DNA from 3 places in the Paenibacillus sp. sgz302164 genome. Region 3 is predicted to be linked to each of the others. Evidence: riboswitches for the same ligand, from Rfam matches in the RefSeq annotation. Region 3 holds a riboswitch; each other region holds the start of a gene.

The links. A riboswitch is a leader RNA that binds a small molecule or an ion and turns the genes downstream of it on or off. The one in region 3 is predicted to bind cyclic di-AMP.
Region 1: linked by a shared signal. The riboswitch ahead of AC0LWT_RS30160 (APC family permease) and the one ahead of AC0LWT_RS37680 (C40 family peptidase) in region 3 are both predicted to bind cyclic di-AMP.
Region 2: linked by a shared signal. The riboswitch ahead of AC0LWT_RS28965 (KamA family radical SAM protein) and the one ahead of AC0LWT_RS37680 (C40 family peptidase) in region 3 are both predicted to bind cyclic di-AMP.

The regions. Positions count from the first base shown of each region.
Region 1 is NZ_JBVYOL010000024.1:2,971-13,424, forward strand. Features, by position in the region: gene AC0LWT_RS30150 (GerAB/ArcD/ProY family transporter) at 1-699, shown strand, start outside; gene AC0LWT_RS30155 (Ger(x)C family spore germination protein) at 738-1,934, shown strand; gene AC0LWT_RS30160 (APC family permease) at 2,213-4,030, opposite strand; cyclic di-AMP (ydaO/yuaA leader) riboswitch at 4,173-4,330, opposite strand; gene AC0LWT_RS30165 (DinB family protein) at 5,136-5,636, opposite strand; gene AC0LWT_RS30170 (helix-turn-helix transcriptional regulator) at 5,713-6,648, opposite strand; gene AC0LWT_RS30175 (hypothetical protein) at 6,817-7,635, shown strand; gene AC0LWT_RS30180 (aminopeptidase) at 7,639-8,868, opposite strand; gene AC0LWT_RS30185 (glutamine--tRNA ligase/YqeY domain fusion protein) at 8,954-10,454, shown strand, end outside.
Region 2 is NZ_JBVYOL010000022.1:3,096-13,549, forward strand. Features, by position in the region: gene AC0LWT_RS28960 (hypothetical protein) at 307-819, opposite strand; gene AC0LWT_RS28965 (KamA family radical SAM protein) at 981-2,129, opposite strand; cyclic di-AMP (ydaO/yuaA leader) riboswitch at 2,354-2,493, opposite strand; gene AC0LWT_RS28970 (S-layer homology domain-containing protein) at 2,540-6,370, opposite strand; gene nikE (nickel import ATP-binding protein NikE) at 6,829-7,632, opposite strand; gene AC0LWT_RS28980 (ABC transporter ATP-binding protein) at 7,629-8,561, opposite strand; gene AC0LWT_RS28985 (ABC transporter permease) at 8,578-9,408, opposite strand; gene nikB (nickel ABC transporter permease) at 9,413-10,348, opposite strand; gene nikA (nickel ABC transporter substrate-binding protein) at 10,357-10,454, opposite strand, start outside.
Region 3 is NZ_JBVYOL010000049.1:44-10,497, reverse strand. Features, by position in the region: gene speE (polyamine aminopropyltransferase) at 1-480, opposite strand, end outside; gene AC0LWT_RS37715 (transglycosylase domain-containing protein) at 692-2,785, shown strand; gene AC0LWT_RS37710 (YwhD family protein) at 2,959-3,450, opposite strand; gene AC0LWT_RS37705 (DMT family transporter) at 3,785-4,099, opposite strand; gene AC0LWT_RS37700 (DMT family transporter) at 4,116-4,475, opposite strand; gene AC0LWT_RS37695 (TetR/AcrR family transcriptional regulator) at 4,482-5,066, opposite strand; gene AC0LWT_RS37690 (M1 family metallopeptidase) at 5,205-7,205, shown strand; gene AC0LWT_RS37685 (hypothetical protein) at 7,221-8,039, shown strand; cyclic di-AMP (ydaO/yuaA leader) riboswitch at 8,240-8,377, shown strand; gene AC0LWT_RS37680 (C40 family peptidase) at 8,381-8,854, shown strand; gene AC0LWT_RS37675 (hypothetical protein) at 8,978-9,412, shown strand; gene AC0LWT_RS37670 (HD-GYP domain-containing protein) at 9,562-10,227, opposite strand.

The sequences.
Region 1 (10,454 bases), on a different contig from region 3:
GTTGTCAGCGGGATCGAAGTGCTGGGCCGGTCCGCTGTCATTCTCGTGACGCTGATGGCGGCCCTGCTGGTTATTATTCTGCTGCTGCTGATTCCCGAGTGGAAAACCGACGAATGGCTTCCGTTTGCGGAAAAGGGGCTGAAGCCCATTTTCAAAGGCGCGGTGGCTCCGGCCAGTTGGCTGAGCGAATACGTTTTACTCAGCTTTTTCCTTCCTTACGTTACCGGCCGGGACCGCGTATGGCGGGTTTCCCTGATCTCGCTGGGTGTGACAACCTTCACGATGGTGGCCGTCAATATTTCCTGTCTGTTTCTGTTCGGCGACGTAACGGACAGGCTCGCCTATCCGGTTATGATAGCGGCCCGTTATATTAGCTATGCGGACTTTTTGCAGCACCTGGAGGCCGTGATCATTGCCATTTGGATTACCGGGATACTGATAAAAGTTTCTTTATTTCTCTATTTGAACTCCGTCTCCGTCGCCCAATTGCTGAACCTGAAGGACTACCGGCCCCTGGTGTTCCCGTTGGCTTTCCTGACGGTGGCCTTTTCGTTCTGGGTTGCATCCAATCAGAGCGAGATTGCCAGCCTGCTCAGCGCCGTCGGCAACTTGTACACGATGATCGCTCTGATCCTGCTGCCCGGCCTTCTGCTGCTTGTCGCGGCAATACGGAACAGCCGATCCCCTTCGCCCGAATGAGCGTCTGGAGAACGGGCAGGAAGAGCGGGCGATCGTTCGTGAAGCGAGGGGGCCGGGTCGTCCTGATCCTCTCCCTGCTGCTGGCTTTGCCGGGATGCTGGGACAGGAAGGAAATCAATGATTTGGCCATCGTGCTCGCCACGGGAGTGGACGTGACTCCAAGCGGAGCGGTCGAACTGTCGGCGCAAATCTTCATTCCCCGGGCAGCGGGAGGCGGCCCGCAAGACAGTACGGGAGGGAGCGGCGGTAATGTAACCGGGGCTACGCTTTTGCGCAAAGGGACCGGCAAGAGCATTGACGAGGCAATGATCGAGCTGCAGCGCAAATTGTCGCGCTATTTGTTCTGGGGGCACAGCGAGGTGATCGTGTTCGGAAAAGAAGCGGCGGAGAAAGGAATCCGCCCCTATCTTGATTTTTTTCTCAGATATTTGCAGTTCCGGGAACACGCTTATGTGTATGTTACACCGGGAACAGCCATTTCCGTGCTGGATCTTCAGCCGCTTCTTGAGCGCAGCACGTCGGAGGAGCTTCGGGAGATGGGCAATATGAAGCTCGGCATGCTTGTTACGCTGAAGCGGCTGACGCAGATGGTGGAAGGGGACAGCCAATCCGCCGTGCTGACGATTGTCGATCCGATCTCATGGAAGCAGGTGAACAGACCGATGCAGATGACGACCGCCATCAACGGGGTGGCGGTGTTCGGCAAGGACAAGCTGGCGAGCATGCTGGGCAAGACGGATACGATCGGGCTGCTGCTTCTCCGCAACGAGCTGGAGACGATGAACTTTTCCTTCGATTTGCAAGGTGTGGAAGGAGTGGTGGCGGTTCATCTGATCCAAGCGAACTCGCGCATCACTCCAAAAATAACTCACGCCGGAGAGTGGCGGATGAACGTCGATATTCAGATATCCGGGGACTTGATTCTGAACACGACGAATACGAACAACATGAGTATCGAGTTCATCCGGAAAGCGAAGGAGGCGTGGAAAGCGCAGCTCGCGGAAACTGTCGAGTCCACGCTGGCGAACGCTCAAAAAAAGCTGCAAATCGATGCGTTCGGTTTCGCCGATCTATTCCGGAACCATTATCCGCGGGAATGGGCAAAGAACAAGCAGGAGTGGGCTGAAATGTTCAGGGAACTGCCGGTAGATGTCAGCATTCGGACCGAAATTACGCGAGTCGGCAAATCGGACTTGCCTCAAGGAATGCCCGCCGATAAAATCCGCAAGAAATAAGGAGGGACGCTTCTGAAAAGCCTTGCAGTAGCCGGTATCGTATGCGTAGCTCTGATTGTCTATTTCGGCTTGTCTTCGGGTGCGCCGGGTATCGGTGTGAAGGAGAAGGCGGTGGCCGGAGGTATTACTTTGGCCGCCTGCCTATTATCCATTATTCTTTTGTTCAAACCGGACCTGCCGGGGCCAAGTGCCTGGATTATGCCGTTGTTCAAACCACTGGCCAATCTGCTTGGGTTAGATTGACCGAAGCGGCACCTGCCCCGGTGGTGCATGAACGGTTAACGATGCAAGCGGAAAGGAACCGTAGCGATAACGATATCTTTTTGCGTGTACAGATAAGCCCGAATGAGCAGGCTCGTCTGGTTATGCAGCAGATTTTGCCACCAATGTTTTGTAATAAATTGCGGAATCAGGATGGTGATATGATCCGTCTCCGCCGTTTTCCACTCCACGGTTTCGATAAATTTGATCAGAGGCTTCATGACGCTCCGGTAGCGGGAACGCAGCACGATAAGTCGGACTCCGGGATTCCACTCTTCCCATTTTTCTTCCATTTTGTGAATTTCATCGTCGTCAAAGCCGACGTAGACGGCAACGACATTATCGGTTAACGATTTGGCGTAGCTGATGGAATTGAGTACGACCCGGGTAATGCCGGCAACGGGAATGACGATGGTGCTTCCCTTGATTTCCGGCTTATCCTTTTCCAGATTTACGCGCAATTCATTAGCGATGTTCATGTAGTGGCTGTGAATGCGGAAGAACAGGAAAATGACGATCGGCAGAAAGATGAAAACCATCCAAACCTGGCTGAATTTGGTGAAAATAAAGATCAGGGTAATCGTGAGCGTAGTGATCATCCCGATCGTATTGATGATGAACTTGACGATCCACGCGGCAGGCTTCAATTTGATCCAGCGAACCATCATGCCGAACTGGGATAAGGTGAACGGAATGAACACCCCGACTGCATAAAGCGGGATCAGGTTTTCCGTATTCCCGTGAAAGAGAATGACCAGCAAAGCGGACAGTACGCCCAGCATGATGATCCCGTTGGAGAAGCCGAGACGGTCTCCGCGGACTTTGAACATGTGCGGCATGAACTTATCTTTGGCGAGCATGAAGGCCAGCAGCGGGAAAGCCGAGTAAGCCGTATTCGCCGCCAGGAAGAGAATGAGCGCTGTCACGCCCTGAATGCAGTAGTACAGCACCCCGCGTCCGAACGTGGCTTCGGCGATTTTCGAAACGACCGTTTCTTCCGGAGACGGCTTGATTCCGTACCAGTAGGCAAGCAGGCTGATGCCGATGAACATGCTGCCCAGAATGGCGCCCATGGCGATCAATGTTTTGGCCGCATTTTTCTCCGCAGGAGCTTTGAAGTTCGGTATCGCGTTGGACACGGCCTCTACCCCGGTCAGCGCGGAGCAGCCGGAACTGAAAGCTTTGAGCAGCAGAAATAAGCTCACATTGCTCACAACGCTTCCGATCTCGGGAACCTCCGCATGAATGCCGCCCGTGAGGTACTTGAACAGACCCGATACGATCAGAAGAAAAATGGCGGCGACAAACAAATAGACCGGCAGTGCGAGAACCGATGCGGATTCGGCAATGCCTCTTAAATTCATGATCGTAAGAAATAAAATCATGACCAAAGAAATCAGCACGCGATGATCGTGCAGTGCCGGAAAAGCGGACGTAATCGCATCCGTGCCCGCGGACGAGCTGACGGCTACCGTCAAAATGTAATCGACCAGCAGCGACCCGCCTGCGACCAGCCCTGTGCCTACGCCAAGATTATCCTTGGCTACGATGTACGCGCCCCCGCCCGACGGATAGGCGTATATGGTCTGCCTGTAGGACAGGACCAGAATGGTCAGCAGCCCCAATACGGCTATGGATATCGGGATGGAGTACCAAACGGCGGCAAAGCCGAGGGTCATCAAAACGAGCAAAATTTGCTCGGTGCCGTAAGCGACGGAAGACAGCGCATCCGATGACAGGACGGCAAGCGCTTTGATTTTCGTCAGCTTCTCGTCCTCGATTTCGTGGGATTTCATCGGTCTCCCGATCAGCATTCTTTTTAATCTGTTTACCATAGTTACCCTCCACCGGCGCTTTCCTGTATGTTCCCCTGAATTAAGTAGTTTCACTTGTCCGCGACTGCCGCAGGGCTATTTTTGGCAGCAAAAAACCACAGGGTCTGACCCTGTGGCTCACGAAATAAGCAGCACGGATTCATCCCTCTCCCATAGTACGCTTACGAAGTTAGCTGTCGGATTCGGACTCTGAGAGTAGCCCTACACGCACGGATGCCGTCCGTACGCGATTCACCCCAAAGGCAATGAACGCCTCATTGGTTCCCCCGTTTTCCTTAGGAAATTCAGCGATAAAGGATTCATATGATTGTACTAAATGAACTACGTTTTGAATAATACGCCTGAAAGGAACTTAAGTAAAGGTTGGAAGTTGGCTTTAAATACCCGGCAGCATATCACAAAACCTAAAGATAGCGTTTACATAAACGCGAATCTTACATTTTCGCACTCAAGATAGCATTTTCATTCGTTTTCGTGAAAATTGAAAAAAGATGCGGTCCGGAATATTTCCCGGACCGCATCGGGTTGTTGAAAAAAAACCTGCGTCATGAGGTGATAGCCCCAATCTGCCTGGCTGCATCAAGAAAACCTGCAAAAATACATGAATTTGCGTCACTGATCGCTGCCTACGAAGAATTCCTGCAAAAGTGCAGGCTTTTCAGCGGGGACACGGGCTCAGGTTCACTTTCAGCGAAAATTCCTGCACTTTTGCAGGCTTTTCGCCCAAATAAGCCAATTTCGCAGAAAAAACCTGCACTTTCGCAGGCTTTTCCCCTATCAAGCGGCTGCCCGCCCAGGAAAAGCGACTGTTCCCCCAAAAATAGCGCCCCGCACAAACGCACCGAGAGCAGCAACAGCGCCCGCGCAAACGCACCGAGAGCAGCAACAGCGCCCGCACAAACGCACCGAGAGCAGCAACTTCGCCCGCACAAACGTACCGAGAGCAGTAATAGCGCCCCGTCCAAACGCACCGAGAGCAGCAACAGCGCCCCACACAAACGCACCGCGCGCAGCTCCCAGCGCGCGGTGTTGCGCTGCATGACGGCGGTCGGTCGGCCATGTGTCGCGACTCGATCAACGCGCTGAGGCGGCTCGGGGACGGCTCCTACAGGACCGGCTGCTTGCCCCACTCGATCCAGTTGTCGCGGGTCGGCCCGTAGATGTCCGGCACGGACAGTCCGGCCTGCCGCATCAGTACGATCATCTGGCCGCGATGATGGATTTCGTGCGAAATGAGGACGCGCAGCGTCAGGCCGTTCGGCCACTGTTCGCCATACATGTCGGTGGACTCGTGGAGCTTGGCGTCCGTCCACTGCGACTGCACGGCATCCAGCATCGCTTGCGAAGCGGCGCGGTAAGTATCAGCAATCTTCGCGGCGGAAGCGGGGGCTTTTTCTTCGCCTTCGGGAGCCTGGAACTGCAGGCCTGTCCGCGAAAGCATCTCGTGGATCGTCGTGGCGATATGCCAGCCGATCTGTCCCAGCGGACGGAAGTTCGACTCGCTTCCCTGGCTCAGAGATGCGTCGGTGAGCGCGTCCAGCACGCGCTGTGTGGTTTTGGTTTCGTTGCTCCATTCGGCTGCGAACGCTTGAATCGATGTAATCATGGGGGAGAAGCCTCCTTGTTATGCGTAATAGCCTTAGTATAAAGGAGCCTCCCTGACAACAGGTTGTCAGTGTTTTTTAGGAATAGAGCGCGGCGACTTGCTGCGCTTTTTCTTTGACGATGCCGGCGATGTGCGCGGGCTCCAGAATGCGCAGGCTGGGGCCGTAGCTGAGCAGCATGCCGTACAGCCAGGGCTCGTCAGGCTGGACCGCGGTGACGAGCAGCGTGCCGTCAGGCTGAGCCGTAATTTGCTCGGGATGGAAGTAGTCTTCCACCTGAGCGCGGACATTCGGCTGCATGTGCAGGAGGAGTTTGACGTAGGACGCCTCGGGCCTTTTGCCTATCTTATAGGACAGCGTCTCCAGCGTCTCGGGCCTGCGCACGAACGTCTCGGGAAGCATGGCGATGTCCTTCATGCGCGATAAGCGGAAGACGCGGTAATCGCCCCGCAGCAGGCAGTAGGCGTGCAAATACCAGCCGAAGCCTTTGATGACGATGCCCATAGGCTCGACGGTGCGCTCGGAAAGCTCGCTTTGGGATGTCGTGTATTGAAAGCGGATAAGCTTCGTTTGGCGGATTGCGTGGCGCAGCGACTGCAGCTTCTCTTTTTCGGCGCTGCTTCTGTGCCACGGATTCATATCGATGACGAGGTGATTGTGCAGCTCGGACACCGTCTTTTGCTCGGACTTGGCGACCAGCGCGCCTACTTTGTCCAGCAGGCCTCCGATTTCTTGCTCGCCGATGCTGGAGCGGATGCCTTTGAGCCCGGTAATAATCGATTGCAGCTCCTCAAGCGTGAGAAACTGCCGCTCCAGCCGGTACTGGTCCATAATTTCATAGCCGCCGTTTGCGCCGGCATAAGAGGCGATCGGAATGCCCGCCTGATTGATCGTTTCCACATCGCGGTATACGGTTCTCAGCGATACCTCAAAGCGCTCCGACAGCTCTTTGGCGCAGATTCGTTTACGGTTCAGCAGCAGCATCGTTATTGCAAGCAGACGATCAAGCTTCAATGGTCGCACCTCATCCATAAAATTTTAGTTCTCAATCAATTCGATTCGGGGATGGGCGAATCCTTTTGGAAATTAGATTTGCAAAGCCCATCCTTATTCCGAATAGTTGATGGAAAAATTAGAAAAAATAAGACCGCTACGAATTCAAAAGGAAAAGAGTGGAGCGCATTGTTCAGAAAAATAGCGAAAACCGCCCTGCATGCAGCGGCGGTCGGAGTGTTATTAAGCGGCTTAGCCTTGCAGGGGATAAACGCGGCAGCGGCGGAAGAGCGCCGGGAGCCGTCAACCCCGGGGCCGGGAGCGGGGGCGGGGGCGGAACAAGGCCTGCTGCTGCAGACGAGAGAAATCGATGTGACCGGCGACGGCAAGCCGGAGTTGGTGGCGCTGGGCGGAACGAAGGCGGACGCTGCGGGCTCGTATTTTTCCAGGCTGTTCGTTGTCGTAACCGGCGGCCAAGGCCGGAATCAGGTGGTGATTCCGCTGCAGGGAGGCCACAACCCGAACATGCGGTTCTGCGATTTCAACGGCGACAAGCTGCCCGAAATTTATGTCTCCGCAGAAACCGGCGGCAGCGGCGGAGCGTCCCGTTCCCACATCTATTCGCTGCAAAATAATGTGCCCACAGCCCTGCCGGTCCCTGAGCCGCTTCGCGTGACGGCGAAGTTCAAGCATAACTACGTGGTAAAGCTGAAAATCGAAGAAACGGGCAAATCTTTCAAAATCGACCTCAAGGAGAAAAAGCAGGATTACGATCAGTCCGGCGTATACAAAAACGGCATGCTTGTCAAACCGTTTCTCGTTAGCGTTAATCCGTACAGCGACTTGCAGACGATGGATGCCGATCAGGACGGCGTATGCGAACTGAAAGGCGTTCAAAGAATCGCAGGCATGGCTGACGCCGATACGCTAGGTTATGCATTGTCGATCTGGAAGTGGAAGGAAGGCAAGTGGGCGCTCGTTTCTTCGAAGGTGAAGAAATCGCTGTAGCGCTTATACCCAGTTGCCCTTACGGAACAGGGGTTCGCGGGTTCCATCCTCCGTAATGCCGTCGATATCCATTTCGGCCGAGCCGATCATGAAGTCTATGTGGATCAAGCTTTTGTTATAGCCGTGCTCGGCCAGCTCTTCGGCGCTCATCGCCGATCCGCCCTCGATCGTGAACGGGTAGGAATTGCCCAGCGCGACGTGGCAGGATGCGTTCTCATCGAATAGCGTATTGTAAAAAATAATGCCGGAGCGGGAGATCGGCGAATTATGCGGCACCAAAGCGACTTCGCCCAGGTACCGGGCTCCTTCGTCTATGTCCAGTATCTTGTTCAGCACTTCCTGGCCTTTCTCCGCCGTCGCCTTGACAACTTTGCCGTTCTCGAACGTCAAAGTAAATCCGTCGATCAGCGAGCCCTGATAGCTCAGCGGCAGCGTGCTGCGCACGGTTCCGTTCGTGCCGTCCCTGCGCGGCATCGTAAACACTTCCTCCGTCGGCATGTTCGGAACGAACGGAATGCCGCTTTCGGTGTCGCTGCCTGCGGCAACCCACACATGCTTGGAAGCGAGCTCGATGTAGAGGTCCGTTCCCGGCGACTGCAGATGCAGCTGCTTGAATCTCTTCGCATTCAGCATTTGCTGCTTGCCGGTCAGCACGGCCAAATGCCGCTTCCATGCCTCCACAGGATCGGCAGTATTGACGCGGGTGAGCGTGAAAATCTGCTCCCACAGCTTCTCGATCCGCTCGGCTTCGCCAAGTCCGGGGAATACCTTGGCCGACCATTCCGGCGTCGGGAAGGAAACGAGCAGCCAGTTCACCTGGTTGTTGCGCAGGTACTTCAGGAAGCCTTCCCGGGCTGCGGCGGCCGTTTTGGTGGACGTAGCGATGCGGTCCGGGGCGATATCCGTGAGCAAGTCCGAATTGGGCGCGTAGATCTGGAGGAAGGCTGCACCGCCTTTGGCCAGTTCTTCCAGCCCGTTCGCTCTCCACATCGGGTATTCCAGCAGGGATGACTCGGGCGCGTGCTTCAGGCGGATCGCCTTCACTTCGTCATCGTCCCAATCGACGACGACGTCTTTTGCCCCCGCTTCATAAGCTTTCTTGGCTACTTTACGGACAAAATCGGCGCAAGATATCGGCGTCATGATAACGAGCGTCTGGTCTTGCTGTACATTCAGGCCCACCTTTACGGCAAGCTCTGCATATTTATCCAAATTGGACTCAAAATTCTCCATCGGCGCTGGCTCCTTTATATTTTGCTAAGAATTAGTGTATGATAGAAAATAAAACTTTAAACCCGAGGGAGAAAGGCTGGCATCAATGGAAACGAAGAGCACTCCATCCAATTTCATTAAAAACATTGTAATCGAAGATTTGCAATCAGGCAAAGTCAGCCAGATCGTCACCCGATTCCCCCCGGAGCCGAACGGATACCTTCACATCGGGCACGCGAAGTCGATCTGCCTCAATTTTGAGCTGGCCGACGAGTTCAAAGGCTTGACCAACCTGCGTTTTGACGATACGAATCCGGTTAAGGAAGATACGGAGTATGTAGAATCCATTAAAGAGGACGTGGCTTGGCTCGGCTTTCAATGGGACGGCTTGTTCTTTGCCTCCGACTACTTCGAGGAAATGTACAACCGCGCGCTCGTCTTGATCCGCAAGGGCCTTGCCTATGTAGACGACCAAACGGCCGAGCAAATCCGCGAATCCCGCGGAACGCTGACCGAGCCCGGCAAAGAAAGCCCGTTCCGGGGCCGCAGCGTGGAGGAGAATCTGGACCTGTTCGCACGGATGCGCGCAGGCGAATTCAAGGATGGCGAAAAGGTGCTCCGCGCCAAGATCGATATGTCATCGCCGAACATCAACTTCCGCGATCCGGTCATCTACCGCGTCGTTCACGCGCATCACCACAATACAGGGGACAAATGGTGCATCTACCCGATGTACGCCTTTGCCCACCCGCTGGAAGACGCGATCGAAGGCGTGACCCATTCCATTTGCACGCTGGAGTTCGAGGATCAGCGCCCGTTTTACGATTGGGTGATCCGCGAATGCGAGATGCCGAACGTGCCGAGACAGTACGAGTTCGCACGGCTCAACCTGACGAATACCGTCATGAGCAAAAGAAAGCTCAAGCTCCTCGTCGACGAGAAAGCGGTTGACGGTTGGGACGACCCGCGGATGCCGACGATCTCGGGGCTGCGCCGCAGAGGCTATACGCCTGAAGCGATCCGCAATTTTGCGCGTGAAATCGGCGTAGCGAGAAGCTACAGCGTCGTCGACAGCAAAATGCTGGAGCACTTCATCCGCGAGGATTTGAAGCTGAAGGCGCTGCGCACGATGGGCATTCTGAACCCGCTCAAAGTCGTGATTACGAACTACCCGGAAGATCAGACCGAAATGCTGGATGCGGAAAACAATTCGGAAAATCCGGAAATGGGCCACCGCCAAATTCCGTTCTCCCGCGAAATCTACATCGAGCAGGACGATTTCATGGAAAATCCGCCGAACAAATATTTCCGCCTATTTCCCGGCAACGAAGTGCGTCTGAAGCACGCTTACTTCATCAAATGCAACGATTTTATTAAGGACGAGAACGGCAAAGTCGTCGAGCTGCACTGCACATACGATCCCGAAACGAAGAGCGGAAGCGGATTTACCGGCCGCAAAGTGAAAGGCACGATCCATTGGGTGGACGCCAAACACGCGGTTCCTGCGGAATTCCGCTTGTATGAGCCGCTTATTCTGGACGATAACGACGATGACGCCGCCTCCTTCCTGGAGAAGCTGAACCCGAACTCGCTGCAAATCGTGCAAG
Region 2 (10,454 bases), on a different contig from region 3:
TTTCGCTGTCAATAACTAACTACACGTTAAAATACATTACATAAATCTGCACAAAAAGAAGCCTTGTTTTTGTATATGTAACACAAATATCACAACAAATATGATCAACCGACCGCCATCAAGCAGCGCATCAACGCGCGCCGGGAGCTGCGCGGTGCATGCTATCAAGCAGCCTCAGCTCCGCCCCAGCCACCTCCCGCCGCCTGGTCACCCTCCGGCAAGAGCATGCCAGGCTCGCCGAAAACCGCTCGAACGCGACGGCAAAAAAGCCGCTCCCGATTGGAAGCGGCCTGCCGGCAAAAGCACTTATGCGTCGTACCCTTGTTTCTTGGTCAACATAACGATCAACCCTACGACAATCAACCCGATCGCCAGCGAAGACTGCCCCATAATGTTCAGGCTGATGATACTCCCAAGCGTGAAGATGGCGAAAAAGATCACCGAAACGCTTCCCAGAATAAAGACGGGAAGGAGGATCCATCTGTTTTTGCCGCCGAACCAGTAAAACTCCAGCAGCCCGAACGCTACCGCCAGCGGGAATCCCGGCCACGTATACTCCCAGATGTCGAACAGCATGGAAATCTGGCATACGCCTCCGGCCACAAGGAGAATCCCTCCCGGAATCAACAATCCGGCCCCGCGCCGCCGAGTCGCATAGAAATACATCCAATGAAACAGGAGCCCCAAAGGAATGACAAACAAACTTGGCCAAAAATAGGCGAACACCATCCCAGGATCCATCGCATTTCCCTGACTCGTAAAGAAGAAGAAAATTCCCGCCAAGACGAGAAGTGCTCCAAGCAGCGTCTTCTTATCCACCGTATACCTCCGCTATTCCATAAAATCAATATTTACTTCATTCTAGAATAAATCGGTTTGCTCCGCCAGCACCCCTGGAACGATTTTCCCTACGTCCCGAGACGGAGGCGCGGCCCCCTCTCGGGTACAGGTACGGTTAGCGGCGGCGCATGAGAAAACGGTTAGCGGCTTAGCAATTCGTTGGCGGAGACAATGTTATCGTTTTTCTTTTTCGGCTTGTTCCAGAACTGCTCATTTCCGGGCAAATCATCGAACCAGGCCGCATGCTCAGGGCAGTCGAGCGCCATAAATTTTCCGTACTGGTCGTCCCGGGATTGATGGTATTTCAAATAAGCCTTCCCATTCTCGATGGCTAAAATTTCGATTTTGCCGGAAGTGTGGCTCATCGATAGGCGGACACGCTTGCCCAGGCCGGACGTGAGGGCCTTCGCCTCTTCCACGATCCGGTACACGCGTTCCAGCGGCAGTACGAAATCTTTATTGCCGGCGACGGGCCGGTTAATGAAAAAATAATAAGGCGTGACACCCGCCCACGAAAGCTCATCCAGCAGCTCCGCAAGCACCTCGGGCCGATCGTTGATCCCTTTTAGAACGGGCGTTTGGTTCACGACAATCGCTCCCGCTTGATGGAGCGCTTCAAATCCCTTCTTCGCTTCCGCCGTAATTTCGCGCGGATGATTGATATGCGCCATCACGTAGATGCGTCGCTCCGAGTCGGAATGCTTCCGGATGGACTCCAGCAGCTTCTCGTCTTCGTAGATCCGCATCGGATTGAACACGGGAATTTTCGAGCCGAGCCGAATGATCTTCACATGGTCGATCGCTCTCAACCGTTCGAAGATGCCGTTCAGCCTTGCCGTGGAAAGGATCAAACTGTCCCCTCCCGTCAGCAGCACATTGTTGATCTCCTTGTGCCGGGCGATATAGGCCAGCCCCGGGTCGACGTTCGACATCGCCTCGCTGACATCGTTGCGGAACAACCGCTTGCGGAAACAATAGCGGCAGTAAGCGCCGCAAACCTCGGATACGATCAAAAGGGCCGTCGTCCTGTATTTATGCTGGCAGCCGGGAACGACATAATTCGTGTCCTCATCCGACGCGTCCCACCTTCCATATTCGGACAGCTCCCCGTCATTGGGAATGATCAATTTCTTGATCGGATCTTCCGGGTTGTTCCAATCTATCAGTTTCAAGTAATAATCGTTTACGCGAAACACGAATTTTTCCGTTATTTGCTTCAACCTTGTTCGATCGCGTTCGGGAATCTCCAGGATTTTATCAATATCGGTAATATATTTCGGTTGCGGCATATTTCATCCTCCTTGAAAAGACAGAATGTTGGCTTTCAACGAATCCAAGACGGCTGTCTATCTCCTCCTTCCGCGGATCAAAGCTGCGAAATAAAAATGACCCGTCTTATAGCCGGCAAGAGGACATGTCGATGCCTCCGGGCCGAAACTATACGTCGGGTCCAAATGAACACAAAAAGACCCGAATAAACGGGTCAGCAAATGCGAATATAACACAATGCAACTATGACCCACCTACTGCTGACGAGGTTAGCTGCCGGGCTCGGGAAAGATGGTTCCCTACATAAACATCATGATTCGCCCCAAAAAGATTGGTTCCCCCGCTTTCCGATTCGTTAAACCGGAAATTAAGCGTATTTTTATCTTACACAAACACCGCCGGAGAGTCAATGACGCAGCGGGATTCCGCACTAAATCAGATCCGACTTTTGCAGAAGTCTTTGAACAATAACGGAAACCTCCGCTCTCGATATGAATGCTCCAGGATCCAGCACGGCGCCGTTTCGTCCGGAAAAGATCCCGGATGCCAAGCAGTCGGAAATCCCGTTCTTCGCCCAATTCGATATCGTACCCGCGTCGGTGAAGGAGTTCAATAGCTGTCCTGCATTTGCGGAAGACTTCGCTTTGAGCCCTGTAATAGCCATTGCTCTGGCCATGATCACCATCGCTTGTTCGCGTGTAATCTTATCATTCGGGCGGAAGGTGCCGTCTTCAAAACCGCTAATCAGGTTGTACGCGAAGGCCGTTCCAACCGCGCCGGCATACCAATCTTTCGAATTAACGTCAGAGAAAGACAGTGCCCCTGCTTTTGGCTGCAGTCCTAATCCGCGAATCAAAATTGCCGCAAACTCCGCTCGTGTAATATCTTGATCGGGATTGAAGAAGCCTTTGCCGACGCCATTGATGATCATACGCGATCCCATATCGTTTATCGCTTCTTTGGCCCAGTGCGCCTCCGCATCCTTAAACTCAACCGGATGCCATACGACAGAATAGGCGCTATTCGTTATGCTGTTTATCTTGGCATAAAGCTTGCCGTCCAGCCGCACGATTTTGGTCGGCACATGGCGCAGCGTTCCATCCGTTTCAACCACGACACCAGTTGTGATTTTGTCAGGATCAACGCCATCCGGAATCGCTATTGTACGTTCAACATAAGCTTTGAACCCGTTGACTTCAATCGTCTTGTCCTTATAAAGAGCTCTTACCGTAAAATCAAGCGGCGGGACAACGACCGAAATTTTTCCCTCCCCGGATTCTTTCAGAACCCCTTGCGCCGGCGTTTTTGACACAGCAATTTCGATTTGAATCTTGATATCCTCCAAGGCTGCCGATTTGCCCAACTGATTCGAAATCGATTGGATGTCGATCTGCCCGGCCGGTAAGTTATAGGTCGCTTTATCTGTTTTTATTTCCAATACCGCTTGCTGCAGTTCCATTTTGCTGATCATCTGTCCGTCAAGCTCTCCGCGCACGACATCGGATTTGGCATCCGCCAGCATCGTCACCACAGCGAATCGCCCTTCCTTCGCGAGTAGATCCCCCAGCTTGTCCCGGTCAATGCTGATGGTTGTTACCGTCTGTGAATTTACGCTCGTCACCTTGGCTGTCCCAACATTCACCGATCTGCCGTTAATGAGAACGGTAACGCCCGTTTTATCAGGTTGCGATGTAGTCGAAGGCGTCGACTGTGGCGGCGTACTTCCACCACTGTCGCCGTCGGAAGGGATCTCCAGTCTTACGGTATTAGAAACGGCAGAAACAGGGCTGCTGCCAACGCTGTTAATCGCCGCCACAGTAAACGTATAGGTCGTGCCATACGTTAAGCCCGTAACTGTGATTGGGCTGCCGGTTCCGGTTGCAGTCAGTCCTCCCGGAATCGAGGTCACGGTGTAGCCGACGATCTCACTGCCTCCATTGCTGGATGGCGCATTGAAGCTTACCTTCGCTCCGCCGTTGGCTGCAACGGCGGTTACGCCCGTCGGGGCGTCAGGTACCGCAGCAGGCACTCCCGGCGCTGTCGGTGTCACGCTGTTCGATGCGGCCGAAGGGCCGGAGTTTCCTGCGCTATTCGTCGCTACAACCGTAAACGTATATGCCGTCCCATACGTTAAGCCCGTAACCGTGATTGGGCTGCTTGTACCCGTCCACGTCAATCCTCCCGGACTTGAAGTTACCGTATAGCCGGTTATGAGGCTGCCTCCATCGTTGAGCGGGGCCGTAAAACTCACCGTTGCTTGCGATTGGCCTACTGCCACCTCCGATTTTACATCGGTCGGTACGTCCGGAGGGGTAGTTATCTCAGATAATTTCTGGATACGGTGGTTGCCGAAATCAGCGACATATACAGTGTTTCCGCTATCTATCGCTACACCGCTTGGACTAATAAATTCCCCAAGGCCGCTTCCCTCTCCGCCTCCGCTCTTCTTCCATTCTCTCCACACCCCCGTGGAAACGTCCAGCTTCTGGATGCGATTGTTGCTCATGTCAGCAACGTATACATTCCCGCCGGCATCTACCGCCACGCTGTAAGGCTCGTCAAATTCTCCAAGGCCTTTCCCCGAACCGCCGCCGCTCTTCTTCCACTCACTCCATACTCCTGTAGCTGCCGTCAGCTTCTGGATACGGTGGTTATTGGTATCCGCTACATACACATTTCCGCTGCCGTCCACCTCGATGCCGGAAGGTCCATAAAATTCTCCGAGGCCGCTTCCCGCGCCCCCTCCGCTCTTTTTCCACTCGCTCCATACTCCCGTGACTGCATCCAGCTTCTGAATACGACTGTTATTCGTATCCGCCACGTACACATTCCCGCTGCGATCTACCGCCACTCCGCTCGGATAATCAAATTCCCCACGGCCGCTTCCTTTGCCGCCTCCGCTCTTCTTCCACTCTCTCCATGCTCCCGTGGATGCCGTAAGCTTCTGGATACGGTGGTTATCACGATCGGCCACGTATACATTCCCATTGCTGTCTACAGCAACGTCGGTCGGATTCTCAAACTCTCCAAGACCGTCACCCGAACCGCCTCCGCTCTTCTTCCACTCGCTCCATATTCCTGTGGAAACCGTCAGCTTCTGGATGCGATGATTATCGTAATCGGCCACATACACATTCCGCTCGCTGTCCACCGCCACACCGCTCGGATAACTAAACTCGCCCAAGCCTTTGCCGGCAACCGCTCCCCTATATACCCATTCGATCCATACTCCTGTGGATACCGTCAGCTTCTGAATGCGCTCATTGCCAGAATCGGCCACATACACATTCCCGCTTCCATCCACCGCTATGCCTTTGGGTTGATTAAACTCTCCCAGGCCGCTGCCCGAACCACCGCCGTTCTTCTTCCACTCGCTCCATACTCCTGTGGATACCGTCAGCTTTTGAATGCGATGGTTGCTATACTCGGCCACGTATATATTCCCGTTGTTGTCTACGGCAACGTCGTACGGATTATTAAACTCGCCCGGACCGCTTCCCGCGCCCCCTCCGCTCTTCTTCCACTCGCTCCATACTCCTGTGGTTACCGTCAGCTTCTGAATGCGATGGTTGCCGGTATCCGCCACGTACATATTGCCGCTGCTGTCCAGCGCAACGCGGGATGGAAAATTAAACTCGCCTAACCCGCTCCCTTTGCCGCCCCCGCTCTTCTTCCACTCGCTCCACACGCCAGTAACTGCATCCAATTTCTGAATGCGATGATTCCAGGCATCCGCCACATACACATTCCCGCTATTGTCTACAGCCACGCCTCTCGGATTATTAAACTCGCCCAGGCCGCTTCCCGCGCCCCCTCCGCTTTTCTTCCATTCGCTCCATACTCCTGTGGATACCGTCAGCTTCTGAATGCGATGATTACTGGTATCCGCCACATACACGTTCCCGCTGACGCCTACCGCTACGCCTGCCGGATTGGAAAACTCGCCCAAACCGCTTCCATACGCCGGCCCATCCCCGCTCTTTTTCCACTCGTTCCACACTCCGGTGGCTGTATCCAGCTTCTGGATACGATGGTTATTGTTATCCGCCACATATACATTCCCACTGCTGTCTACCGCTACTCCGGTCGGATTCGAAAACCCGCCGAGCGCATTATTGCCGGTCGATCCGATCTTGGCATATTGACTCCATAGTTCCGCTGCTTGCACAGGAAATGTGAGTAATGTATTACAGACCATAATAAATACAAGGCCCCACACCCATAGCTTTCCTGCAGCCGGTTTTGCATATCTCCGATTCATAACTCCCATTCTCCTCCTCTAGCTGAACTTACACGCAATCCCTCCTGCATTTTACCAGGCATCTCTCTCAAAATTCTCACAAATGTGCCTTCAACAACAAAATGAAAGCGCATTCAAATGTGAGCAAAGTACAAGCATGCCAAAAATCGCAGGACAACGACGATAGCGGGGCATTCAAAAAATCACAGGACAACGATGATAGCGAGACATTCGAGGAGATAGTTTGCGCCGCTCCGAAAAATCGAAGAATTGTAACCACCGGCACCGGCTTAGGCGGTAACTTCCATCGCCCCCTATAAGGGAGGGCATGTTAATCATTCGAGTTCAAGGGATGTCTAACTCGTAGCTATAAGCTTTCCTGACGCACGAATATTTGCGGCGGCGATCTGCAGGGCCGGGGCGGCAAATCCGGCACGGCCTGCGTTTATTATCCGGCGGCAGCAAAGCCCTAGGATTCGTCATAGCGGAACGGGCCGCTGCGGGCGGATCGGCAGCACCGCCTGGAGCAACCGCCGGCCGGCCGGGTGGCGCAGTTCGTCAAGCCGCGATGCGTCATCCAGCGTCTCGACGATTTCGCCCCGCTCCATGACCGCTACGCGGTCGGCAAGAACCCTCACGGCCGACAAGTCGTGGGAGATGAATAAATACGACAGGCCGAACTGCTCCTTCAGCCGGCCGAGCAGCCGCAAAATACCGGCCTGCACGAGCACGTCCAGGCTGTTGACCGCCTCGTCCAGCACGATCAGCTTCGGCCGGAGGGCAATCGCGCGGGCGATGCCGACCCGCTGCAGCTGCCCGCCGCTGAACTCGTGCGGGTATTTCCCGGCGTCGTCGCCGTGCAGGCCGACCGCTTCCAGCAGCTCGCGGACGCGTTGCCGCTGCGCAGGCGCAGTCATTCGCTCGTGAACGCGCAGCGGCTCGGCGATGATGCTCTGCACGTTCATGCGCGGATTGACCGCGCTGTGAACGTCCTGAAACACCAGCTGCATGTCGCGTCGCAGCTGCTTGCGCTCCTTGGCCGAGACGTCATGCAGCCGACGGCCCAGAAACAGCACTTCCCCGCTGTCCGGGCGCTCCAGTCCGAGCACGATTTTGCCCAGCGTGCTTTTGCCTGAGCCGCTTTCGCCGACGAGCGCAAGGCACGTCCCTTCGTCGAGGCGAAGGGAGACGTTTTTTACCGCCTCGATCACAGTGCGGCGGTTCCAGCCAAGCCGGCGGGAGCGGTACGTTTTTGACACGTGATTCAGTTCCAATATGTTCATCGTTTCACCCCGCCCCCGAAATTCGACACCCAATGCCCGGGCGCCGCCTCGAACAAACCATCGTCCGCAGCGCCATCCCCTTCTGTGTTTGCGGGCTGGGCCTCGTGCCAATCGGCCGCCACGCCGACGCTGCCGTCGACACCGCCTTCCCGCGCCCCAAGCAGCGCCTGCGTATACGGATGGCGCGGGCGGTTCAGCAGCAGCGCTGCCGGGCCTTTTTCCAGCAGCCGCCCCTTACGCATCACGGCCACTTCGTCCGCAAGCCTGGCGATGACGCCAAGATCGTGGGACACGAGCAGCATGCCCATGCCGCTCTGCCCGCGCAGCATTTGCAGCTCGTCCAGGATAGCGGCCTGTGTGGTCGTGTCGAGCGCGGTCGTCGGCTCGTCGGCGATCAGCAGCGCCGGATTCAGGCAAGCGGCCATGGCGATCATCGCCCGCTGCAGCATCCCCCCGCTCAGCTCGAAGGGGTACATGCTCAGCAGCCTTTCGCCATGCGGCAGCCGGAACCGCCGGATTTGCGCCGCCGCAAGCTCGCGAGCTTCCGCTTTTCGCATGGGCAAATGGGCGCGAATCGTCTCGATAAAATGGCCGCCCACCGTCATCATCGGATTGAAGGCGGACATCGGATTTTGCATAATAACGGCTATGTCGCGCCCGCGCAGCCGGCGCATTTTCTCGGCGGGCAGGTCCAGCAATTCCTCGCCGCGAAAGCGGATGCTGCCATTGACCCGCTGCCCTGCGCCGAGCAAGCGGACAATCGCCGAGCATATCATCGTTTTGCCGCTTCCGCTCTCTCCGACGATCCCCAGCACCCGCCCCTGACCGAGCGCCAAGCTTACATTGTTCACAACGCGCTTCGCCGCCCCTCCGGGGACAGGCAAATCAACTTGCAATCGCCGGATATCCAGCAATATTGGTAGTCCCATACACAACTCCTATCGTTTAGACGGATTTCGGATCAAGCGTATCGCGCAGCGCGTCGCCGAACCAACTGAACGCCACCACGGTGGCGAAGATCATCATCCCGGGCGCGATCATCAGCAGCGGATGGCTGCCCATCAAAGATTTGCTGTCGTTGATCATCATCCCCCATTCGGCCATCGGCGCTTGCACGCCCAAACCGAGAAACGACAATTCCGAAATTTGCAAAATGACCGCACCCATCTGCAAAAATTGAACCACCATCATTTGCGGCAGCACGAACGGCACAATATGCCGAAGCACAATTCCGAAGCCGGAAGCTCCCGTGATTTGCGCAGACAGCACATAATTCCGCTCTTTTAAACTGACGACCGACGTCCGGATCATCCTCGCGTAGCCGACCCAATTGACGACGACCAGCGCAACGACCAGATTCACCACGCCGCCGCCCAGCAAACCGACAATAGCCAGTGCGAAAATCAAGCTCGGAAAAGCAAGAAACAAATCGCAAATGCGCATCAAAAGCCGGTCCAACCGGCCTCCCCTATAGCCCGCAGCGATTCCGACGATCAGACTCAGCACAAGAGTGATCGCTGTAACGACAAAAGCCGCAGCGAGCGATACGCGCGCGCCGGCGATGATCCGCGACCAGACGCAGCGGCCCAGATGGTCCGTACCCAGCGGGTACTCCCAGGAAGGCGGCTGCAATTTGCGGACGATATCGACCTCATACGGATCGTGCGGCATCAAGTACGGACCGAGCACGGCCATCATCACGAGCGCCAGCAGGCAAATCCCGCTGATCATCAGCGCCGCCGGACGTCGAAGCTTGAGGTTAAAGCGTTCGCCCATGCCGTCACGCTCCTTTCGTGCGAATGCGCGGATCGATGATGGCGCAGACGATCTCGGCCAGCAAATTGACGACGACGAAAAAGACGCCGATCAGCAGCACAAAACATTGCACAACCGCATAATCCCGGTTCATCATCGACTCGATCAAGTATCGGCCGATGCCCGGGATGGCAAATACGTTTTCAACGATGACGGTGCCCCCGAGCAGATGGCCCAGCGTAATCCCGAGCGATGTCACGACGGGCAGCAGCGCGCTCTTCAGCACATGGCGGACGATGACGAGCGGTTCCCGCACTCCGCGCGACCGCGCGTACCGGACGTGCGGCTGTTCCATATGCTCCAGCATGCCCGTGCGAATGAGCCGGATGTAATACGTGCTGTAGGTGAGCGCCAGCGCGAGAGACGGCAGCACCATATGCGCCACCGTCCCCCGTCCCATGAGCGGAAATAAGCCCCACTTCAATCCGAGCCAATACACCAAAATAAACGCCAGCCAAAAACTCGGCATCGAGGCGACTGCAAATACGCCGAGCCGGGTTATCCGATCGAACCAGCCGTTTTTGCGGATCGCAGACCAAATGCCTGCCGGCACGCTGATCAGCAGCATCAAAACGAAGGATACGGCCCCAAGCTGAGCCGTCACTGCGAAGCGCGCTCCCAGCTCGGCCAATACAGGCTTTTTCGATATAAAAGAAACGCCGAAATCCAGACGCGCCGCATCGCGCATCCACTGAACGTACTGTTCGAGCAAAGAGCGGTCGAGCCCGAGCTCCTTGCGTGCCGCCTCAAGCGCAGCTTGCGTAACGGGCACTTTGGACAAATTCAGGTAAGCTTCCGCCGGATCAACCGGGATAAGCCGGATTAACAAAAAAGCTACGATCGTTATTCCCAAGACGACAACCAGCATACTGCCGATTCTTCCGGCCACAAAGGATACCATGACCGCACCTATTTGATGTCGAACGCATCGAAAGGAATTTCAAACTGCATCGGGTAAAATGAAACACCGCTCACATGATTGTTCGCAACAGCCACATTGACCGTGT
Region 3 (10,454 bases):
TACAGGCTCCGTGGAATCGACCATGATTACGTCGTATGTGTTTTTGTGGTCGTGAATGTGCATGTAGCCGTCGTTCACGATCACTTGTACGCGAGGGTTGTCCAGTTCGCCGGCGATTGTCGGCAAATATTTTTTGGAGTACTCGATCACTTTGCCGTCGATATCGACAAGCACGGCTTTTTTCACTTTCGGATGCTTCATGATCTCACGGATGACGCCGCCGTCTCCGCCGCCCACGACGAGCACTTGCTCCGGGTTCGGATGAGTGACGAGCGCAGGATGCGCCACCATTTCGTGATAGACGAACTCGTCTTTGACCGTAGTCATGACCATTCCGTCCAGCACGAGCATCGTTCCCCATTCTTCGGTTTCGATCATCGCAAGATCCTGGAAATCGGTTTGTTCTCTTACATAAGTTTCTTTAATTTTCGCAGTAATGCCGAAGCTGTCCGTTTGCTTCTCCGTGTACCATAATTCCATGTTCATGCCTTCTTTCTATTCTATATTTGGATAAAATAAGCTCCATGATCAGTGTTCCCATTGTATTATAGTGCATTACCTCTAAAATGCAATGTTTTCCTCGTCTTTTCCCCGTTATTTTAAAAAATATTTACAATTGCTTGAATACGCCGCGCCAAGCTTTTCCATACTGCATAATAGAGGTTTTGTTCAACGAAAGGGGTACGAGGGAATGACCGATAACAAACGTCCGCCGTCAGCGGGCTCGCCTATCCCGCCCAAAAACAAGGAGCTCCCGTCGATCCGCTGGATGCGCCGCATCAAAAAGATGTTCTCATTCCTGTTTTCGTCCGTCATTCTTTTGCTCGTGACGGCAGCCATAGGGCTGCTGTATTTGCGTACGCAGACGCTGCCTGTCACCAAAATGCTGCAAACGTCGCAGATGTACGACGCTCACGGCGAGCTGATCGATACGTTCTATACAGGCCAAAATCGGGAGATTGTCAGTCTGAAAGACATTTCCCCCAATCTCATTAAAGCTACGCTCGCCGTGGAGGATCAGCATTTTTACGATCATTTCGGCGTTGATGTGAAGGCGGTGGCCCGGGCGGCGGTCGTCAACGTGCAGCACATGGCGAAAGTTCAAGGCGCCGGAACGATTACCCAGCAGCTCGCCCGGAATTTATATTTGAACCACGACCGCACTTGGGCGCGCAAAATCAAAGAAACTGTCTTTGCCATTCAGATGGAAATGCAGCTTAGCAAGGACCAGATTCTGGAAAATTATTTGAATCAAATTTATTACGGGCACTCGTCTTACGGCATTGAAACCGCCTCGGAGCTGTTTTTCGGCAAGCATGCAAGCGAATTGACGCTGGCGGAAAGCGCCCTGATCGCAGGCGTCCCCAAAGGGCCGCGCTATTACTCGCCCTATTACGATCTGCAAAATTCGCTGGACCGGCAAAAAGTGGTGCTGCAAACGATGGTCCGCGGCGGTTTCATTACCCAGGAAGCGGCGGCGGCCGCAGCCAAGGAAAAGCTGGCCATACAGCCGCTCTCCAAGAAAAAAACCGCTGCGGCCCCGTATTTCCGCGATTATGTGCGCTCCATCGCCACCGACAAACTCGGCATAAGCGAAGAACAATTCGATCAAGGCGGCATAAAAATTTACACAACTTTAGACATGAACGCGCAAAAGACCGCTGAAGAAGTCATCGCCAAACAGTTGGACAAATACCCGGACATCCAGGCGGCGCTTGTCGCCATCGATCCCCGTACGGGTGCGGTTAAAGCGATGGTCGGCGGCCGCGACTACTCGGAGAACCAGTTCAACCGCTCGCTTTCCAATACGAGGCAGCCCGGTTCTTCGTTTAAGCCGTTCGTCTATACAGTGGCGCTGCAAAACGGGTATACGCCCGTAAGCCAGGTCAAGAGCGAGCCTACTGTGTTTACTTACGACGAAGGCAGGCAGACGTATACGCCGCGTAATTTTAACGATCAATACGTGAATGCCAATATCGACATGCGCCAAGCGATATCGAAGTCCGATAACATCTACGCGGTGCACACCATTCTCGATGTGGGGCCCGCCAAAGTGATCGATCTCGCGCGTAAGCTGGGCATCGACAGTGCTATGAAGCCGCTGCCTTCTTTGGCGCTCGGCTCCTTTCCGGTCAGCCCGATCGAGATGGCCTCCGCTTTCGGCACGATCGCCAATCAGGGCGTCCATTTCCAGCCGACGGCTATCGAGCGGATTGAGGATGCGAACGGCAATATCCTTTATCAGGCGCAGGCTGTGCCGGAGAAAGTCATCGACCCGCCCGTCGCTTACGTTATGACTAGTTTGATGGAAAGCGTGTTTGATGAAGGCGGCACGGGGAACCGGGTCGCCGGCACGCTCAAGCGTCCGATCGCCGGCAAAACGGGCACGACGGACACCGACGCCTGGATGGTCGGGTTCACGCCCGAGCTCGCGACCGCGGTCTGGGTCGGCTACGACAAGGACCGGACTATCGGCAATGTCGAGTCCCATCTGGCTTCGCCGATTTTCGCCGAGTTCACCGAGCAGACGCTGGACGCGATCCCTCCGAAGCTGTTTCCGATTCCGGAAGGGGTCACTACCGTCTACATCGATCCGGCTACCGGCAAGCTGTCCAACGAGGACTGCCCGAACTCCCGCATGGAGGCGTTCCTGGCCGGCACGGAACCGAAGACGTACTGCACGGGCAAACCGGCCAAAGAAACGGCCGGCGACGGCAAGAAGGAAGAACCCAAAGGCAAAAACAGCTCCTGGTGGAACGATTTGAAACGCTGGTGGAACGACTAGGAGGGCCGTCCTCAGACAACACAAAAAGGCAGAACTAAGCGCGTCTTAGTCTGCCTTTTTGCTGTCCTAGTATATGGTGTAACATACACTAGGGTTTAGTATACCCGGTTCACTCTACCGTCACAATGGATGACACATAAAGTTCACATTTGCCGAAGCGCCACCCGGAAGCTTTATGAAAGCGTATCCTTGAGGCTTTGGTCCGACCGGTTCCACCACTCTGCATTATGGGCGACTAAACTGTTTTTGAGCGCTGCCTTCTCCTCATCGCTCAAGCCGTCGAAAATAAATTTCCGTTTCATCGCGGCGTCCATCTTGTTGACGTGATCGGCGAGGATTTTCCAGCCTCTGCGCGCTTCGGTGTCAATCAGCATTTCGCAAGCCGTCATGCCCGCATAATAAGCCCCTTCTTCCGTGCGGTCTACCGCTACCCAGACGATCCAGCATTTGCGGCCGTTCGGCACATCTTCCTTGTTCGTCGAGAACTTGATGCCTTTCTCGATTTTACTTTTGGCGTGCAGCGTCCCTTCGTCCAAATAAGCTTCCCCGCCATCGATGATGATGCCGGAAACGTTGCTAAGGTCGATCGAGCCTGCGCCAAACCCTTTGTGATTCGTCTTGGAGTTAACTATATTTAAAGCCAGCTTCTTTTTATCAGCTTCCATATTCGGTCACCTTCCCGCCTTCCTCTGTATAAACATTCCTTTGCTTTATTGTAGCCAAAGTAACCGGCAAGAACAAGATACGGGCCAAATTCTCGGCCAAGACCCATTTAAACATGTTAAAATAAGTCTATTCTGTTTCCGCGAGGTGAACCCATGTCTTGGAAAACGTTATTTGACTCGGACAATATGCGCATCTTCATTGATAATAAAGAACACACGGTGAATATCGAATGTGTAGAGGATGGCGTCAACCTGTAAGGCTCAAAAACAAGACTGACATCGATCGCATCATTGAAGCGCTGGAAGCCTCCAAAGCGTATCTGGGCGACGGCAATTAGGAAACCAGCTTCAAGCCGACGGTGGAACACATAATGATCGCGATAAACAGCAGCCTGCGCACATCTTTCGATTCGCCATGTACCAACATGCCTGTAATCGTGACGCCTACGGTGCCGATTCCCGTCCATATGCCGTACGCGGTTCCCATCGGGATGGTCTGCAGGGCAATCGACAGCAAATAGAAGCTCATGCCCAGCCCGAAGATCACCAGCAAAATTCCTTTTATACTAAATCCTTTGCTAAGTTTATTGAGTCCCATTACGCTAAATATTTCCCCTAAACCCGACACGACCAGCAATAACCATGCCATGACCAATCGGCCTCCTTTAAACCTGATGTTTCTCCTGATGATGACCCCGGGCGTCGCCGGCCGCATGCGTGACCTTTTTTAACCCGATGATCCCGGTGAGCAGCAGCGCAACCAACAGCAGCTTATACACATTCACAGGCTCATGGAAAAATAACATCTCCGTCAGCACCGTACCTATCGTACCGATTCCCGTAAATACCACATAGACCGTGCCGGTCGGCAGCATCGCGCATGCTTTGAGCAGCAGGAAAAAGCTGAACGATATGAACGCAATCACGATCAGCCACTCCCACCACAATTCGGAGTATTTCAAACCGGTGACCCAGAATATTTCTATAATGCCTGCTATGACAACATACAGCCAATATTTATTCATGTCCCTTCACTCCTTGCCGCAGTGTAATCCTGCGATAAAAAACTCCCATACAAATTGCTTCCGCTTGCGGAATTCGGCTTCTTCATACAGCTGAAACTCCATGTACAGACCGTCCACCGCGCAGTAAAAAGCCGCCACGAACGCCTCGGGCTCCATCCGCCGGAATTGTCCGGCCGCAGCGCCCGCCTCGTATATCCGGATCAGGCTGCTCGTCATGTCGCTCTCCCCTTGAAGAAAAGGCTTCAGCAGCTTCTCCTTCAGCGCCTCCGGCGGGAAAAAGATAAACCGCTTGTAAAACAAATGATAACGGTCATTGCCGATCGTATCCGTAACGTGGCGAAAATAGAGCCGGATCTGCCGCTCGGGATCGGCATCGGTTTCCTTGCCGTATTGGTCGCGCATGACATACACGTAATTGTTAATCACTTCTTCGGTCACTGCGAAGAACAGATCTTCCTTGGAAGCGTAATGCGCGTAGATGGATGGCGTCTTAATGCCTACTTTGCGGGCAATATCGCCTAGCGTCGTCTTCTCATATCCCTGACTTGCGAACAATTCAAGGGCAGCTTCTCGTATGCTCTCAGCACTCATCGCTTTCACTCCCTAACTAATATTAGTTAGGTAAACTATAGCTCTTTCATGCGAAAAAAGCAAATTTCTCTTTTCAGAAATAATACCCGGGTTGTCTACATATACATGCTGTAGATGCTTGTCAACGGGGTGAATATCATGAATCCATTGTTCAAAAACCGCACGGTGCAGTGGGCCTTCGTCGTGCTGCTCGCCGCAGGTGCAGTTCTGCTGTCCGAATCGCTCCTCCCATCCACTTTCAAGCCCGCGATACCTGCAGCGCTCGAAGAACCGGCTCCGCAGACGCCGGCCAAGCAGCAGCCCGAATCCGCCCAAGCACCGGAGAAATCGGCTCCCGAACCGCTCAGTTACCGAATTGCCGAGTATCACATGAACGTGGAATATGCGGCCGACACCAGGCAAATTAAAGGACAGCAAACGATAACCTGGGAGAACCCGGGCGGTACGCCTGTGCAAGAACTGTATTTGCATTTATATCCGAATGCGTTCCAATCCAAGAAGACGACTTTTATGCGCGAGTCGGGAGGCAAACTGCGTCAAGACAAAGCGAAAGCCGACAGCATCGGCAGCATGGAGCTTTTATCGGTCAAAACTTTGGACGGCAATGACTTAAGCATGCGCATGGAGTTTGTTCAGCCCGATGACGGCAATAAGGACGATCATACCCTGCTTAAGCTGCCTCTGCCCAAAGCGGTGGGCCCCGGCGAGCGGGTCACGTTCAAAACGGAGTTTCTCGTCAAGCTGCCCGCAGCCTTCGCGCGAATGGGTTATGTCGGCGATTTCGTCATGGCCGGACAGTGGTTCCCCAAAATCGCCGCGTATGAGCCGGCGGGAACAAGAGGCCGCACGGCCGATGGCTGGAACCTCCATCAGTACCATGGCAACTCGGAGTTTTACTCCGATTTTGGCATCTATGACGTTGTCATCAAAGTGCCGTCCAACTATATTGTCGCCGCGACGGGGTTCCCCGTAAAACCCCCGTTGTCGGACAACGCCACGAAAACCTACCAGTTTTACGCCGAGGACGTGCACGATTTCGCCTGGTCGGCTTCGCCGAACTTCGTATACGTGGAAGAGCCGTTCGCCACGGCGCAGGTGCCCGGTGTCAAAATCAAGCTCTACCTCGACCCGAAGCATCAAAATTTAAAAGACCGCTACATGTACGCAGCCAAAAAGGCGCTTTCCCGCTTCAGCCAGTGGTACGGTACGTACCCTTACTCCACGCTCTCCATCGTCGTCCCTCCGGAAGGCGGCAACGGCGCAGGCGGGATGGAGTATCCGACCTTGGTCACCGCATGGGGAGCCAGCGACAAGAAGCCCGATTTGGAGCTGGAACGGGTGGTCGTTCATGAAATCGGCCATCAATTTTTTTACGGCCTCGTCGCTTCCAACGAGTTCGAAGAAGCTTGGCTGGACGAAGGCTTCACCTCCTACGCGGAGGACAAAGTCATGGAGGCGGAATACGGCGTTTCGCCGAATCTGCCTGTAGAGGCCAGCTATGTGACCTCGCCCAACGCGCTTAAACTGAATGCCTGGGATTACAAAGGGCATGGCGAATATGCGGATAATGTGTACATACGCGGCAAGCTGGTGCTGAAAGCCATCGAAAAGCAGGTCGGCGCCAAGACGATGGACCGCATCATGACGACCTACTTCCACCGCTGGGAGTTCAAGCATCCTTCGACCAAAGATTTTCAACATGTTGTGGAGGAAGTCACCAAAGCGAAATGGGACGATTTTTTCAACCAGTATGTGTACGGCAGCATGATGATGGACTTTGCGGTTGATCGGATTCAAGTGAAGCCTGCGGCACTGGCAGACGGCAAACCCGGATATGAGAGCACCGTGCTAATCTCCAAACGGGGCGGCAATTCCCCGGAGGTGCCGATTCAATTCCATTTTACCGATGGCACCGCACTGGATAAGGTCTGGAACGGCGCGGAGAGCAGCATAGAGTACAAGTTGACGAATGCGGCTCCCGTCGAGTGGGTTCGCATCGATCCGGGCTATTCGCTCGTGCTGGAAAACAAGCATATCAACAATTTCATGTCGGCCCGGATAGACCCCAAATGGAAAATACGTTTGAACCTCGGCATCATTCAGCTTTTACAAACGATCTCCGGCTGGGTAGCCTGGTAGAAAGGAGAACGCTGCATGACTCTTTATATGAAGTCCGGCTATCGGGCGGCGCTGCGGCAGCCTTTTGCGGTCATCATGCTGTTCCTGTATCAAATGGGTTGGGGAGCCCTCCTCTATAAAATGGTGCAATCGGTGCTCGTGCCGCTCATGCATCGCTTTCCGGGAAACGGCCAGCCCAAGCAGACGCTGCATTTGTTCCTGGCCGAAAGCCAGTTTCAACTGCTCAAAACGGACCTGAGCCATTCCTATTTATGGTGGCTGGCGGTGCTTCTCGCTAGCCGCATGCTGCTTACGCCGCTGCTGAACGCCGGCATCTACTATTCGCTGATCCACACCGACCAAAATGCGGGATACCGCTTCTTTAAAGGCATATCGGAGATGTGGCTCTCCTTTTTCCTCTGCTACGCAGTACGGATCGCGCTGACACTGCTTCCCCTCGCCTGGCTGATCCCGAAGGCCGAGTCGATCTTTGCGCAAAGCGGATCTTACGAGAACGCCGCCGTTGACATGCTGCCATGGCTGGCCGGAATGCTTGCATACGGATTTCTCATGCATCTCCTCTTCATGCATCTGCAGTTCGCGCTCGCTGCCGGAAGCGGAATTCTCTCCACCCTGCTCGCCTTTGCCCGGCACCTGCTTCCTATCGTCGGCATCGCTCTGCTGCTTTTGATCGGGTCGGGACTATTGACGGGTGTCAGCGTCATCGCTTCCTACATCTGGGCAGGTCTGATTGCCCTTCTCATTTATCAGCTGTTCCCGCTTTTCAACATATTTTTGCAAATGTGGGTACTAGCCTCTCAATATCAGTTGTGGTCCGCCAAAGCAAATTCGTAGCGAACGCCCGCCGCTCTCTAAATCTATGAGCAATATTCAGCGAAAAACGCCCAAATATCGGAAAATATGCTCAAGCCCCTGAAAAAGGGGCTTTTTTTTGTCTATTTTCCGAACTATTTCACATATTTTTATAGAATAGTGCACTTGGAAGGAGGATTTTAGATATTTATGCCGAATCCTAAGCACTAGGAAAAATAAACCAACATTTCATGCCGAATTCCCGATTTTTTGGGAAACGGGGGAACCATTCCGGGTGAATTGATCTCGCAACACAGGGATCATAGGGAACCTTCAACCGAACCCTCCAGCTAACCTCGTAGGCACCGGAAGGAGACAAGCAGTTGAAAAAGGTTGTTGCTCTCGTTGTCAGTCTTGTTTTGTGTTTGAGTATTGGTGCAGGAAGTGTTTTCGCAGCACAATCCACTTTGGATGAAACGGTTGACGGATTGCTCGGAACTCCGTACAAGTATGCGGGTACGACAACGAAAGGCTTTGATTGCTCCGGATTTACCGCTTACGTGTTCGCGCAATTCGGTATCGACCTTCCCCATAGTTCCAAAGCTCAAGACGAAGAAGGCATCTGGGTTGATAAAAAGGACTTGCGCAAAGGCGATTTGGTCTTTTTCAACACAGACGGCAAAGGTATTTCTCACGTAGGCATCTATTGGGGAGACGGTGAATTCATTCACTCGGCTACCGATAAAGGTGTTATGAAGAACAAACTAAGTGAGTCTTATTACTCCAAACGGTACGTATCGGCCCGCCGCGTTTTGTGGGACGATATTTACAACCAACTGACTGCTGAATCCAAGTAATTTGATCGATTTATGTGAAAAAAGCCCCGGCAAAGCACGGCTCGTTTCTTGAGCGGCTTGCAGGGCTTTTTTCTATTCTAAACCATAACCTTATCTGCCGCGTCCAATAGATGAGGTGATGAAATGAACAAGACGAAGAAAAGCCGGCAGCGGCAGTTGGCCTGCTTGCTGGTAAGCAGTGCGCTGACGCTGGCTTTGGCAGCCTGCGGCAGCGATGCCCCCTCCGGGAATAACAGCGAGAGGACGCCGGAACCGTCAGCAGCGGCCAGTCCGGCAGTCAGCCCGACAGTTACTCCTGTCCCGTCCGCAACGCCGCAGGCGGATGCAGCAGCCGTGAAAAAAGGAACGGGATGCTATGTAGGCCTGGCCGATCCGCATACGATCGAGCTTATCGTGAACGAGAAAGCCGCCGCTTTCCAGTTGGGAGACGGTACGACAGATGCCGTGCAAAAGTTCAAGAAAGACGATCAGGTAGAGTTTGAATATAAAGAACAAGCCATAGAAGGCGACGCTTCGCTTAAACAGCTCATTTTAACCAAAATCGCTAAAAAACAGTAGCTCTCTTTGCGCAAAAAAAGAATCCCTCCGACTGTCCTTTCGGGAAAGTCCGGGGGATTTTGTTCGGAAGCGCCGCGCCGTCGGCTTATTTATTGACATAGACGCCTGTTTAACGTTAATATCGAGTCGTTGCCGCCGTCTCGGCCGGTTTATTTGAATGGATATACGTCCGGAAACGATTCGGACAAACTTAAAAAGAGGGCTACATAGTCCGGGTCAAACTGCGTCCCGCTGTGTGACAAAAGTTCTTGTACCGCCGTGTTGATCGATAAGCCTTTGCGGTACGGACGGTCGGAAACCATACTGTCGAAAGCATCGATAATTGCACAAATCCGGGCAAAAGCAGGAATGTTCTCGCCGCTTAGTCCGCTGGGATACCCTTGGCCGTTCCAGCGTTCGTGATGATACAGAATGATTTCCGCGATCTTCGGGTCCAAATCGGTGAACGCCATCATCATGTTGGAGCCCAGAACGGGATGCTGCTGCATAATTTTCCATTCCTGGTCGGTGAGCGCCGAATCCTTCAACAGAATTTGATCCGGTATTAACAGCTTACCGATATCGTGCAAGCAGCCTCCCTGGATTAACTGACGCGTTTGTTTTTCGTCCAATTGCAGAAGACTTGCCATCATCTTGCATAATTTTCCCACCCGCAAACTATGCTCGTATGTATTTACATCTTTCTTCAAAAGCAGAAGCAGTTTGTCTACATACAACAAATCTTTCACATTAGCCCACCTCTTTATCCCCCTGGAGCGGCTTAAACCAAGGACGGGTTCTTTTTCATACAAACAGCTGCGGGGGGATGAATACATAACTGTCACATCCAATCATTCACAATACTCAGCGTCGTCCCTAACAAATAAAAAAGATGGAATAAACCTCCGAAAACAGAGGGACCCCATCTTTTTTTTGTGGGAACCGGCTGACATAAGTTCCGTCAGAATAACCGTCATTGCCCCTTAAGTTTTGTGCGCCCGTCGTTCCAAAGGCATGCTTTTGATCTTTTTTACATAAAATCCCTTGCAAAACTATAGCTTTC